DNA from 3 places in the Streptomyces sp. NPDC007808 genome. Region 2 is predicted to be linked to each of the others. Evidence: riboswitches for the same ligand, from Rfam matches in the RefSeq annotation. Region 2 holds a riboswitch; each other region holds the start of a gene.
What was found. Region 2 has a riboswitch for cyclic di-AMP ahead of ACFYNL_RS31705 (NlpC/P60 family protein). Riboswitches for the same ligand answer to the same signal wherever they lie in the genome.
Positions count from the first base shown of each region.

Region 1: it holds a riboswitch for cyclic di-AMP, as region 2 does, so the genes downstream of both, ACFYNL_RS22355 (peptidoglycan DD-metalloendopeptidase family protein) here and ACFYNL_RS31705 (NlpC/P60 family protein) in region 2, are expected to answer to the same signal.
Region 3: it holds a riboswitch for cyclic di-AMP, as region 2 does, so the genes downstream of both, ACFYNL_RS15835 (M23 family metallopeptidase) here and ACFYNL_RS31705 (NlpC/P60 family protein) in region 2, are expected to answer to the same signal.

Region 1 is NZ_JBIAEQ010000005.1:690,751-694,004, reverse strand. It holds gene ACFYNL_RS22360 (alpha-galactosidase) at 1-885, shown strand, start outside; cyclic di-AMP (ydaO/yuaA leader) riboswitch at 1,186-1,351, shown strand; gene ACFYNL_RS22355 (peptidoglycan DD-metalloendopeptidase family protein) at 1,356-2,306, shown strand; gene ACFYNL_RS22350 (SGNH/GDSL hydrolase family protein) at 2,597-3,254, shown strand, end outside.
Region 2 is NZ_JBIAEQ010000009.1:163,189-166,442, reverse strand. It holds gene ACFYNL_RS31710 (hypothetical protein) at 94-447, shown strand; gene ACFYNL_RS31705 (NlpC/P60 family protein) at 618-1,793, opposite strand; cyclic di-AMP (ydaO/yuaA leader) riboswitch at 1,801-1,968, opposite strand; gene pcrA (DNA helicase PcrA) at 2,591-3,254, shown strand, end outside.
Region 3 is NZ_JBIAEQ010000004.1:22,799-26,052, forward strand. It holds gene ACFYNL_RS15835 (M23 family metallopeptidase) at 173-1,195, opposite strand; cyclic di-AMP (ydaO/yuaA leader) riboswitch at 1,207-1,370, opposite strand; tRNA gene ACFYNL_RS15840 (tRNA-Met) at 1,697-1,770, opposite strand; gene ACFYNL_RS15845 (dihydrofolate reductase family protein) at 1,846-2,979, opposite strand; gene ACFYNL_RS15850 (MarR family winged helix-turn-helix transcriptional regulator) at 3,095-3,254, shown strand, end outside.

The DNA of each region.
Region 1 (3,254 bases), on a different contig from region 2:
TGGATTCAATATGAAGCGGGACGAAAGCGGACGGAATTCCGCGATCAGCTCGTACTGAACCTCGCCCGCGAGGACGTGCAGGAATACCTGTGGGAGCGACTCGACGGGCTCCTGTCCAGCGCCCCGATCGACTACGTGAAGTGGGACTTCAACCGCTGCTTCACCGATGCCGGCTGGCCCGGGGAGTCCTACCCGCAACGGCTGTGGGTCGACCATGTGCGGGCTCTGTACGGGCTGCTGGACCGGCTGCGGGCCGCCCACCCGGGCGTCGCCTTCGAGTCCTGCTCAGGTGGGGGCGGGCGGATCGACCTGGGGGTGCTGGGCCGTACGGACCAGGTGTGGACCTCGGACAACACCGACCCGCTCGACCGGCTGGCCGTCCAGCACGGCTTCAGTCAGGTCCACCCCGCCCGTGCCATGGCCGCCTGGGTCACCGACAGCCCCAACGCCATGCTCAATCATCGTGCGAGCTCCCTGCGCTTCCGTTTCGTGAGCGCCATGGCCGGGGTGCTCGGGGTCGGCGGTGACCTCGCCCGCTGGAGCGAGGAGGAACTCGCCGAAGCGCGGGAGTGGGTGGCGCTCTACAAGGAGATCAGGCCCGTGGTGCAGCACGGTGACCTCTACCGGCTGCGGCCTCCGAACGGTGGGCTGAGCGCGGTGCAGTACGTGCGCGGAGGCGACGCGGTCGTCCTCGCCTGGCTCCAGGCGCAGCGGTTCGGTGAGCCCGTCCCGGCGCTGCGCCTGCGTGCGCTCGACCCGACAGCATCGTATGAATGCCTTGAAACGGGCGAAACACACAGAGGTGCCGTAATGCTGCATCACGGACTTAAGACCGGATTGTGCGGCGACCTCGATGCGACGGTTATCCGGCTGCGCCGCATCTAGGGGATCTGTCCGAATTCGACTCCTTCATTCCAACTCGCTCCGCAGCGAAGGAAGCTGGAGCAGTGTCACGTGAGCAGCGTCATATTCGTGACGGTGCGTCGCTCGTCATGTTCACGTAATCCATATGTGTTTCAAGGGGCTTTGTGCCGGGAGGCGCCCCGATAATCAACGCAGGGTGACCGGTAATTCCCACAAGGGATCAACAGGAACGCATTCGGACGGAACCCCTCACTTGTTCCCGCGCGTCTTCCTCGCTTACGTTCGCCACCCATCCGGACGGACGCCGAATCCTGCCGCCGACCGGATTCCGCGCTAACTCACCCGTGTACGGCAGGAGCGGGGGACCCACAGGTACAACCGCCTGTTCCGGTCTCCGGAACGGCTTGGGGTCAAGTCGCGTCCCGACGCGGCCGGGCATCTCCAGCCCGCACCCGACAGCTCACCTCGCAGGCGCCGGAGAGGAATTCGCCATGCCCGCGAAGGGTAAGCACCGCCGTCCGAAGTCCCCGCGCTTCACCCGCTCCATCGCCGTCGCCGGAACCGGTGGCGCCGCTCTCGCTCTCCCGCTCATCGGTGCCACCGGCGCCCACGCCGCTCCTTCGCAGTCCGTTTCGGAAAAGGCCGTTCAGGCCCTTCCGGTCGCCGGACAGAAAGCCGCCGAGAAGAAGGAAGCGGCGAAGAAGGCGGATGTGCGGACCTATTCCGTGAAGGTCGGCGACTACCTTTCGAAGATCGCCGACGAGCAGAACGTCGAGGGCGGCTGGAAGAAGCTCTACGCCGACAACCGTGCGGCCGTCGGTGACGACCCGGCGCTGATCCACCCCGGTCTGAAGCTCACCCTCGGTGGCAAGGCCGCGCCGAGCGCCCCCAAGCCGTCGGCGCCGTCCTCCGACTCGACCGCTTCCAAGTCGTCCAAGTCGTCCAAGCCGTCCAAGTCGTCCCAGTCCTCGAAGGCCACCGCGTCGAAGGCGACCACGGCAGCGCAGAGCGCCGACACCGCCGGCGTCACCAATGGCTTCACGGCCCCCGTGGCCGGTGCCGCCGTCGGCACCGCCTACAAGGTCGCGGGCAGCATGTGGTCCAGCGGCTACCACACCGGCGTCGACTTCGTCGTCCCGACCGGTACCTCGCTGAAGGCCGTGGGCGCCGGCACGGTCGTCTCCGCCGGCTGGGCCGGCGCGTACGGCAACCAGGTCGTCATCCAGCTCGCCGACGGCCGCTACGCCCAGTACGCCCACCTGTCGTCCCTCTCGGTGTCGAGCGGCCAGTCCGTCACCGCGGGCCAGCAGGTCGGCCTCTCCGGCTCGACCGGCAACTCGACCGGCCCGCACCTGCACTTCGAGATCCGCACCACCCCGGACTACGGCTCCGACCTCGACCCGGTCGCCTACCTCCGTTCGAAGGGCGTCGCCATCGGCTGACGGTCGTCCTGCCGACGCCGCCTGCTTGACGCACATGCCTGACACACCTGCCTGACACGCAGCCGAAGGCCGGACCTCGATCGCGGGGTCCGGCCTTCGGCGTGTCCGCGGGGAGGGCGGCTCGCTGCGCCCGCAACGCACCTGACCAAAGGGTTATTCCGGGTTTGGCGAACACTTGGTAAGTGGCCTATCTCACCGCTCGTCAACCCTGCCCTACGGTCGCGTAGGTCACATTCGAAGGTGAATCATGTGCCGATGTGGCAGACGATTCGAAGAGTGACAGCAGATCAGTGATCGGGTCGTACGTCGCGGTGGGGGACAGCTTCACCGAGGGCGTCGGCGACCCCGGCCCCGACGGGGCGTTCGTCGGCTGGGCCGACCGGTTCGCGGTCCTCCTCGCGGACCGACGGCCCGAGGGCGACTTCGACTACACCAACCTCGCCGTGCGCGGCAAACTGCTCGACCAGATCGTGGCGGACCAGCTCCCGCAGGCCATCGAAATGGCCCCGGACCTGGTCTCCTTCTGCGCGGGCGGCAACGACATCATCCGGCCCGGCACCGACCCCGACGAGGTCGCCGAGCGGTTCGAGCGGGCCGTCGCCCGGTTGACCTCCGCGGTCGGCACCGTCATGGTGACGACCGGATTCGACACCCGTGGCGTGCCCGTGCTGAAGCATCTGCGCGGCAAGATCGCCACGTACAACGGCCATGTGCGGGCCATCGCCGACCGGTACGGCTGTCCGGTGCTCGACCTGTGGTCCCTGAAGACCGTTCAGGACCGGCGCGCCTGGGACCACGACCGGCTCCACCTGTCCCCGGAAGGGCACACGCGCGTGGCATTGCGCGCGGGCCAGGTCCTCGGCCTCGATGTGCCGGCCGACCCCGATCAGCCCTGGCCGCCGCTCCCGCCGCGCGGCACCCTGGAGATCCGGCGGGACGACGTCCAGT
Region 2 (3,254 bases):
TGAGGGTGGACGCGTCAGGTCGGATGAGCGAGGGCGGAAGAGGGAGTGGGGCGGTGTGGGGTGGTTTCGCGGCGCTGATTAGGCTCCGGCTCCATGGACGTACTCATCCACCTCTTCGTCGGCCTGCACATCATCGGTATCGCCGCGCTGCTCGGTGGTTTCCTCACCCAGATGAAGGCGATGGGCCAGGGTGCCGCCCGGTTCGTGCCCGCGATGCTGCACGGTGCGCTGACCATGCTGGTCACCGGGGTGATTCTCGTCGGCCTCAATCAGGCGGACGACCAGTCGGTCGACAACATCAAGATCGGCGTGAAGCTGGCGCTGCTGATCGTGATCCTCGGGCTGGTCTATGTGAAGCGGGACGAGGAGAAGGTCGACAAAAGCCTGTTCGCACTGGTGGGGCTGCTGACCGTGGCGAACGTCTTCATCGCCGTTCTGTGGACATGACCTCGGCGTAGGACCGCACCGCGCCCGCGGCGACCGCCGGCCACGCCGCCACGGCGATCCACGGCAGGACCTGGCCGGCGCCTTGAGCCGCGGGACCTCACGGCGGCGCCCACGGGGGCGGCTGCGGAGAGGGCCGGCGGCGCCCTCGCCCTCTCCGCGCGTGGCCGGCGTCAGGCGGGGCGGACCACGCTGTGGATCGACGACTCGCCGTCGTAGTAGATCGACTCTTCGCGCACGTACGTGCCGGGCTTGGGGGCGTGGATCATCATGCCGTTGCCGATGTAGATGCCCACGTGGGTGACGTCGTCGTAGAAGAAGACCAGGTCGCCGGGCTGTGCGCTGGAGAGGGGGACCGTGGTGCCGGCGTCGACCTGGTCGTAGGTGACGCGCGGGATGTCCACGCCCGCGGCCTTCCAGGCGGCCTGGGTGAGGCCGGAGCAGTCGTAGGAGTCGGGGCCGGTGGCGCCCCAGACGTACGGCTTGCCTATCTGGGCGCGGGCGAAGGCCAGGGCTTTCTCGGCCTTGGTGGCGTACGAGGAGTCGGGCGCCGGTGCCTCCGAGACGCCCGACTCCGCCGACTCGCTGTCCTGCTGGGCGGCCTCCTGCTGCTGGGCGGCCTCCTGGCGCCGGCGTTCGGCCTCCGCCTGCTGACGGGCCAGTTCCGCGGCCTCGCGCGCCGCCTCCTCCTGCTTGCGCTTCTCGATCGCGGCGAGGCGGGCCTTCTCCTCGGCCGTCAGTTGGGAGAGGAGTTCGCGCGCGTCGGAGAGCTTCCGCTGGACGGTGGTCTTGGCGGCCTGCAGGTCGTTCTGCGACTCGGTGAGCGTCTCAAGGCTCCGGGTGGCCTCCCGGCGCTTCTTCATCGTCGCCGACTGCTGGGTGAAGTACTCGTCGACCGCCTCCTTCTGGCGGCCGGTCATACGGTCCATCAGCTGGGACTGGTCGAAGTAGTCCTGCGGGGTGTCCGCCAGGAGGAAGGTCGCCGTGTCGGGGGCGGCGGCTCCGGTGCGGTACTGGGCGGCTGCATTGCGTCCCAGTTCCTCGCGAGCCTCGTTGAGCTTCTGGGTGCGCTTGGCGACGTCGTCCAGGAGGGTGCTGACGCGCTTGCGCTGCTTGGCGGTCTTCTCCTTGGCCGCGTTGTACTTCTCGGTGGCCGACTCCGCCTGGCGGTAGAGGTCGTCGACCTTCTTCTCGACCTCTTCGAGGCTCGGCCTGTCGTCCGTCGAGGGGCTCGCGTTGGCCGACTGGGACAGCAGGGCGACGGAGGTGAGGGCCGCCGTGGCGAGGGCGGGGGTCCGTATGCCTGCTACGCGCGTACCAGCGGGACGCGACTTGCGGTGCGACGCCAAGGGAGGCGACTCCTTCCACGTTCCGCCTACCGAGTTAGCTGTCGGGTTCGGGCGGGTGGTTCGGAAGGGTTGCCCTACGGCCTTCCCTGGACGGGATGTGGCCGATTCACCCCAATTTAGGTGGGTCCCCGGCTCCGGTTGCGCGGTGGCACACCGGACTCGACGGAGGCCGCGCGGCCCGGCGACGTTCGCCGGAGGGGGTCGTACGGCCTGCCGGGCACGGTAGCCAACTCATGTGGCCCCTGTGAAGGTTGATGTTCGATATGCCCGATACATTTTCGTGACCTTGAGTCAGGTCGTCGTGGTCGAGGGGTGATCGGGGGGTGGTTGAGGGGAGTTGCGAGGGTTCGAGGGGAGGAGTGATGTCTGTCCCGTTGTGGTCGTGTCCTCCGTCGTGGCTTCCCGCCGTCTTCCCGGTTCTCGGCCGGCCCTCGGCCGGCCCTCGGTCCTCCCTCGGCCCTCTTCCGGCTCTCTTCGGTCGTCTTCAGGTCGTTTTCCGGGTCCTCTCCGTGGCCGTCTCGGGTGATCGCCTCCCCGTCCCCCGGAGTCTCCTCCGGGGGGCCTCGCCGTGGTCGGGTAGCTCGATCGTGTGATCGTCGGCTGTGGATTCGGGTGGCCGGTGATGGTTTGAGGAGCGTGACCGCTTACGGCGAGTGGTTGCGATGGTCACAGAACGTGGCGGAGTGGTAGTGGCGAGTGCCCTGAGTGCGGGCCTGGGAAGGCTGGGGGTGCGGAATCCGGCGATGTTCTAAGGGCGGGGGCGGGCTGTCAGTGGGGCGCCCTAGACTCGGAGAGCGATGAGCAGCCTCTTTGACGACAGCTTCCTGGCGGACCTCCAGGCCCCGCGGGCCCATGAGGAAGAACACCCGCCACCGCCCGAGGACGATCATGCTCCGGAGCCCGTTCCGGACGATCTGTTCGGCGGGAAGTTCGACGTGCCGCCGGACCGGGACGCCTACTACCGCGACGGCGCCCCACGCCCGGCGCTCGACGCGGCCGCGCTCCTGGACGGGCTGAACGAGAACCAGCGTGCCGCCGTCGTCCACTCCGACACCCCGCTGCTCATCGTGGCCGGTGCCGGCTCCGGCAAGACCCGGGTGCTCACCCACCGCATCGCCCATCTGCTGGCCGAGCGGAATGTGCATCCGGGGCAGATTCTCGCGATCACCTTCACCAACAAGGCCGCGGGCGAGATGAAGGAGCGCGTCGAGCAGCTCGTCGGCCCACGGGCGAACGCGATGTGGGTGATGACCTTCCACAGCGCGTGCGTGCGCATCCTGCGGCGAGAGAGCAAGAAGCTCGGGTTCACCTCGTCCTTCTCGATCTACGACGCCGCCGACAGCAAGCGGCTGATGGCGCTCGTCTGCCGGGATCTGGATCTCGATCCCAAGCGGTTCCCGCCCAAGTCCTTCAGCGCCAAGATCAGCAATCTGAAGAACGAGCTGATCGACGAGGAGGACT
Region 3 (3,254 bases), on a different contig from region 2:
CACGAGGAAGTGGACCATTCCGGGGCGGCGGCGACGTTGCCGTGGACCCGGCCCTCGCGGCCGGTCCCGCACCGGCGCACGGACCGGCGGCCCTGACGTCGGGGGGTCGTCGTCAGGGCCGCCGGGGATGAGTCGTGGGGTGTCCCAAGTACCGCCTCGCGGCGGCCGGGTGTCAGACCGTCAGGCCCTTCCCGCGCAGCCAGGCCATCGGGTCGATGCCGCTCCCGCTGCCGTCGGGGTGGACCTCCAGGTGGAGGTGGGCGCCGGTCACATTGCCGGTGGCGCCCACACGGCCGATGACGTCGCCCGTGTTGACCTTCTGGCCGACGCTCACGCTGATCGAGGACTGGTGGGCGTACCAGATCTCGGTGCCGTCCTCCAGGGTGAGGACCGTCTTGTAGCCGTAGGAACCGTCCCAGCCGGCGAAGGTGATGGTGCCGGTGTGCACCGCCTTGATCAGGGTGCCGGAGGGGGCGGCGAAGTCGAGGCCCGTGTGGTAGCCGGACGACCAGTAGGCGCCGGCCTGACCGAAGGTCGAGGTGACGGTGTACGAGGAGGTCGGCAGCGCGTACTGCTTGGCCAGCTCGGCGAGGCGCTCGGCCTCGGCCTTCTTGCGAGCCTCCTCCTCGGCCGCGGCCTTCGCGGCGGCGGCCTTGGCCTCGGCCTCCTTCTCCGCCTTGGCGGCCGCGGCGGCGGCTTCCTTCTCGGCGGCAGCGACCGCTTCGGCGGCTGCCTTGCTCTCGATCTGGTCCTGCTGCTGCTCGACCTGGGCGATGATCCGGGCCCGCAGCGCCTCACCGGCGTCGCCGGTGCCCTGGGTGGTCTCCTCGGTGGTCGCGCCCATGGTGCTCAGCGCGGTGCCGGTGTCGACGGCCGGGGAGTCGTCGTCGGAGATGAGGGGCAGGTCCGGCATGGTGATGGCGACCGGCGGCTTGCCCGTCTGCGCGGTGGCCATGCCGCCCGCGCCGACGGCGGCTATGACGCCGACGCCGAGAACCGTGGAGCTGCGGGCGAGTCCCCCGCCGCGCTGCTTGGCGACGCGATGCCTGCCTCGTACGGGGCGAATGGACTCCGCGGTGGGGTTCCACTCCTCGAACGGGCCCTCGTCAGTGCGGTAGCGGTCGTAGCCGAAGGTGTCGTCGGTGCGCTGACTCGGCACGAACGGGGCTTGCGTAGCAGGCCTGTTGGACGCCACGTGGGCGTACTCCTTTCCTTCCTTCTCGCCTACCGGGTTAGCTGACGGGTTCGGAGCAGGAAGGTCTCCTACGCGCGTATACCGGCCGTGAGTCCACGGCGGCTTCAGCGCGATTCACCCCAGGGTGGTGGTTCCCCGGTTCCCGTACGGGTACAGGATTCGGCGCGTGCGCACGGAGCCGCCTCTTGTGACGGCTGGGACGACCGCGCTGCGTTATCGAACGTTAATAGACGCGGGGTACGGATTCCAAGCTGTTCTACTTGATCGTTAACGAATTTCGGGCGGACTTACGGGTCATGAGCCCCCTAAAACGGGCGAGTTGACCAGGACTCTGCAGTCACACAGGTACTGACGGTGTGTCAGTTGTTATGCGGAGGGCGGTCACCCGGTCACCGTTGGTGACAACGCGCAAGAGTCGTCACGGCGGCGAAAGCGGAGAAAAAGTCGGCCCCGAACACACTCAGGGCCGGAACTGAATCAGTTCCGGCCCTGAGCCATCAGTAGCGGGGACAGGATTTGAACCTGCGACCTCTGGGTTATGAGCCCAGCGAGCTACCGAGCTGCTCCACCCCGCGGCGATGACTCCATAGTACGCCATCCGCGGGACCCGACGCACACGGCTTTCCGGCGGCAGGCTCCCACCGGCCTTTTCACGGCAGCAGGTGCCCGTTCGGCGCCTTGGCCCGCGCCTCGAACTCGGGCAGGACCACGACGTCCACCCCCCGCTCCGCCAGCGCCCCGCTTCCGTCGGCCCCGACCACGAAGGTGTCCGGCTCCCGCCAGGCCGTCACCACCCGCCGCACCCCCGCGTCGAGGATCAGCCGCGCGCAGGGCAGCGGGCGGGACGCCCGTCGCGTGCACGGCTCCAGGCTGGTGTACACCGTCGCGTCCGCCAGTCTCGGATCGCCGGCGTCGATCTTCGCGAGGGCCGCCTCCTCCGCATGCACCACCGGGTCGCCGGCCTCCCTGGAGTGGCCGCGCGCCAGCTCGGTCCCGTCGGCGGCCACCACCACGGCCCCCACGCTGAAGGCCGTGCGCGACGGCGGGCACTGCGCCGCGAGGTCGCACGCGAGCGCCAGCCAGTGCCGGTCCGCGGCGGCGGGCAGCGTGCCGACGCCGGGCGCCGTCGGCTCGTAGCGCATCAGCACGACGTCCTCGATCCGACGGGTCTCCAGCAGCCGCAGCCGCCCGCCCTGGTACCCGCCCGGCCCGAACAGCCGTGGCGCCTGCGGGTCGCCCACGAACAACGGCGCCAGCACCAGCTGCACCTCGTCGGCCAGCCCCTGCTGGAGCAGCTGGGTGTGGATGAGGCCGCCGCCCTCCACCATCAGCCGCTCGACGCCGCGCACCTCGCGCAGGTGCGTCAGCAGGTCCCGCCAGTCCAGCTCCGCGCCCAGCGCGACCACGTCCGCCGCGACCGGGGCCCGCCGCAGCCGCTCGGCGCCCTTCTCCGTCGTGTAGACGATCTTCTCGCCGCCCGTGTGCCAGAAGTTCGCCGTCGGATCCAGCTCTCCGGAGGCGCTGACCGTGACCTTCAGCGGATACTCCGGCTTGCCCGCCGCCACCCGCGCGGCCCGTCGCTCGGCCGAGTTCACCAGCAGCCGCGGATTGTCCGCCCGGATGGTGCCGGCGCCGACGAGGATCGCGTCCACGGAGGCCCGCACCTCGTCGACCCGGTCGAAGTCGGCCGGGCCGGACAGGAGCAGCCGCTCGGCCGTGGTGTCGTCGAGGTACCCGTCCAGTGAGACGGCGGCGGACAGCAGGACGTAGGGGTACGAGGGCATCGGCGCGCTCTCCGCTCGGCGGTCTCGGTCTTGGTTCACGTGCTTGGTTCACGTGCTTGGTTCAACTCTTGGTTCAACTCTTGGTTCAAGTTTGAAACAAACCTACACTGGGGGCATGACGACTCGCTGGCTCACTCCCGAGGAGCAGCGCGCCTGGCGCGCGTACATCGCCGCCGCCGCGCTCGTGGAGGACGCGCTGGACCGGCAACTCCAGCAGGAAGCCGGCATGCCCCACCTGTATTACTCCATCCTCGCCACCCTGTCCGAGGCGCCGG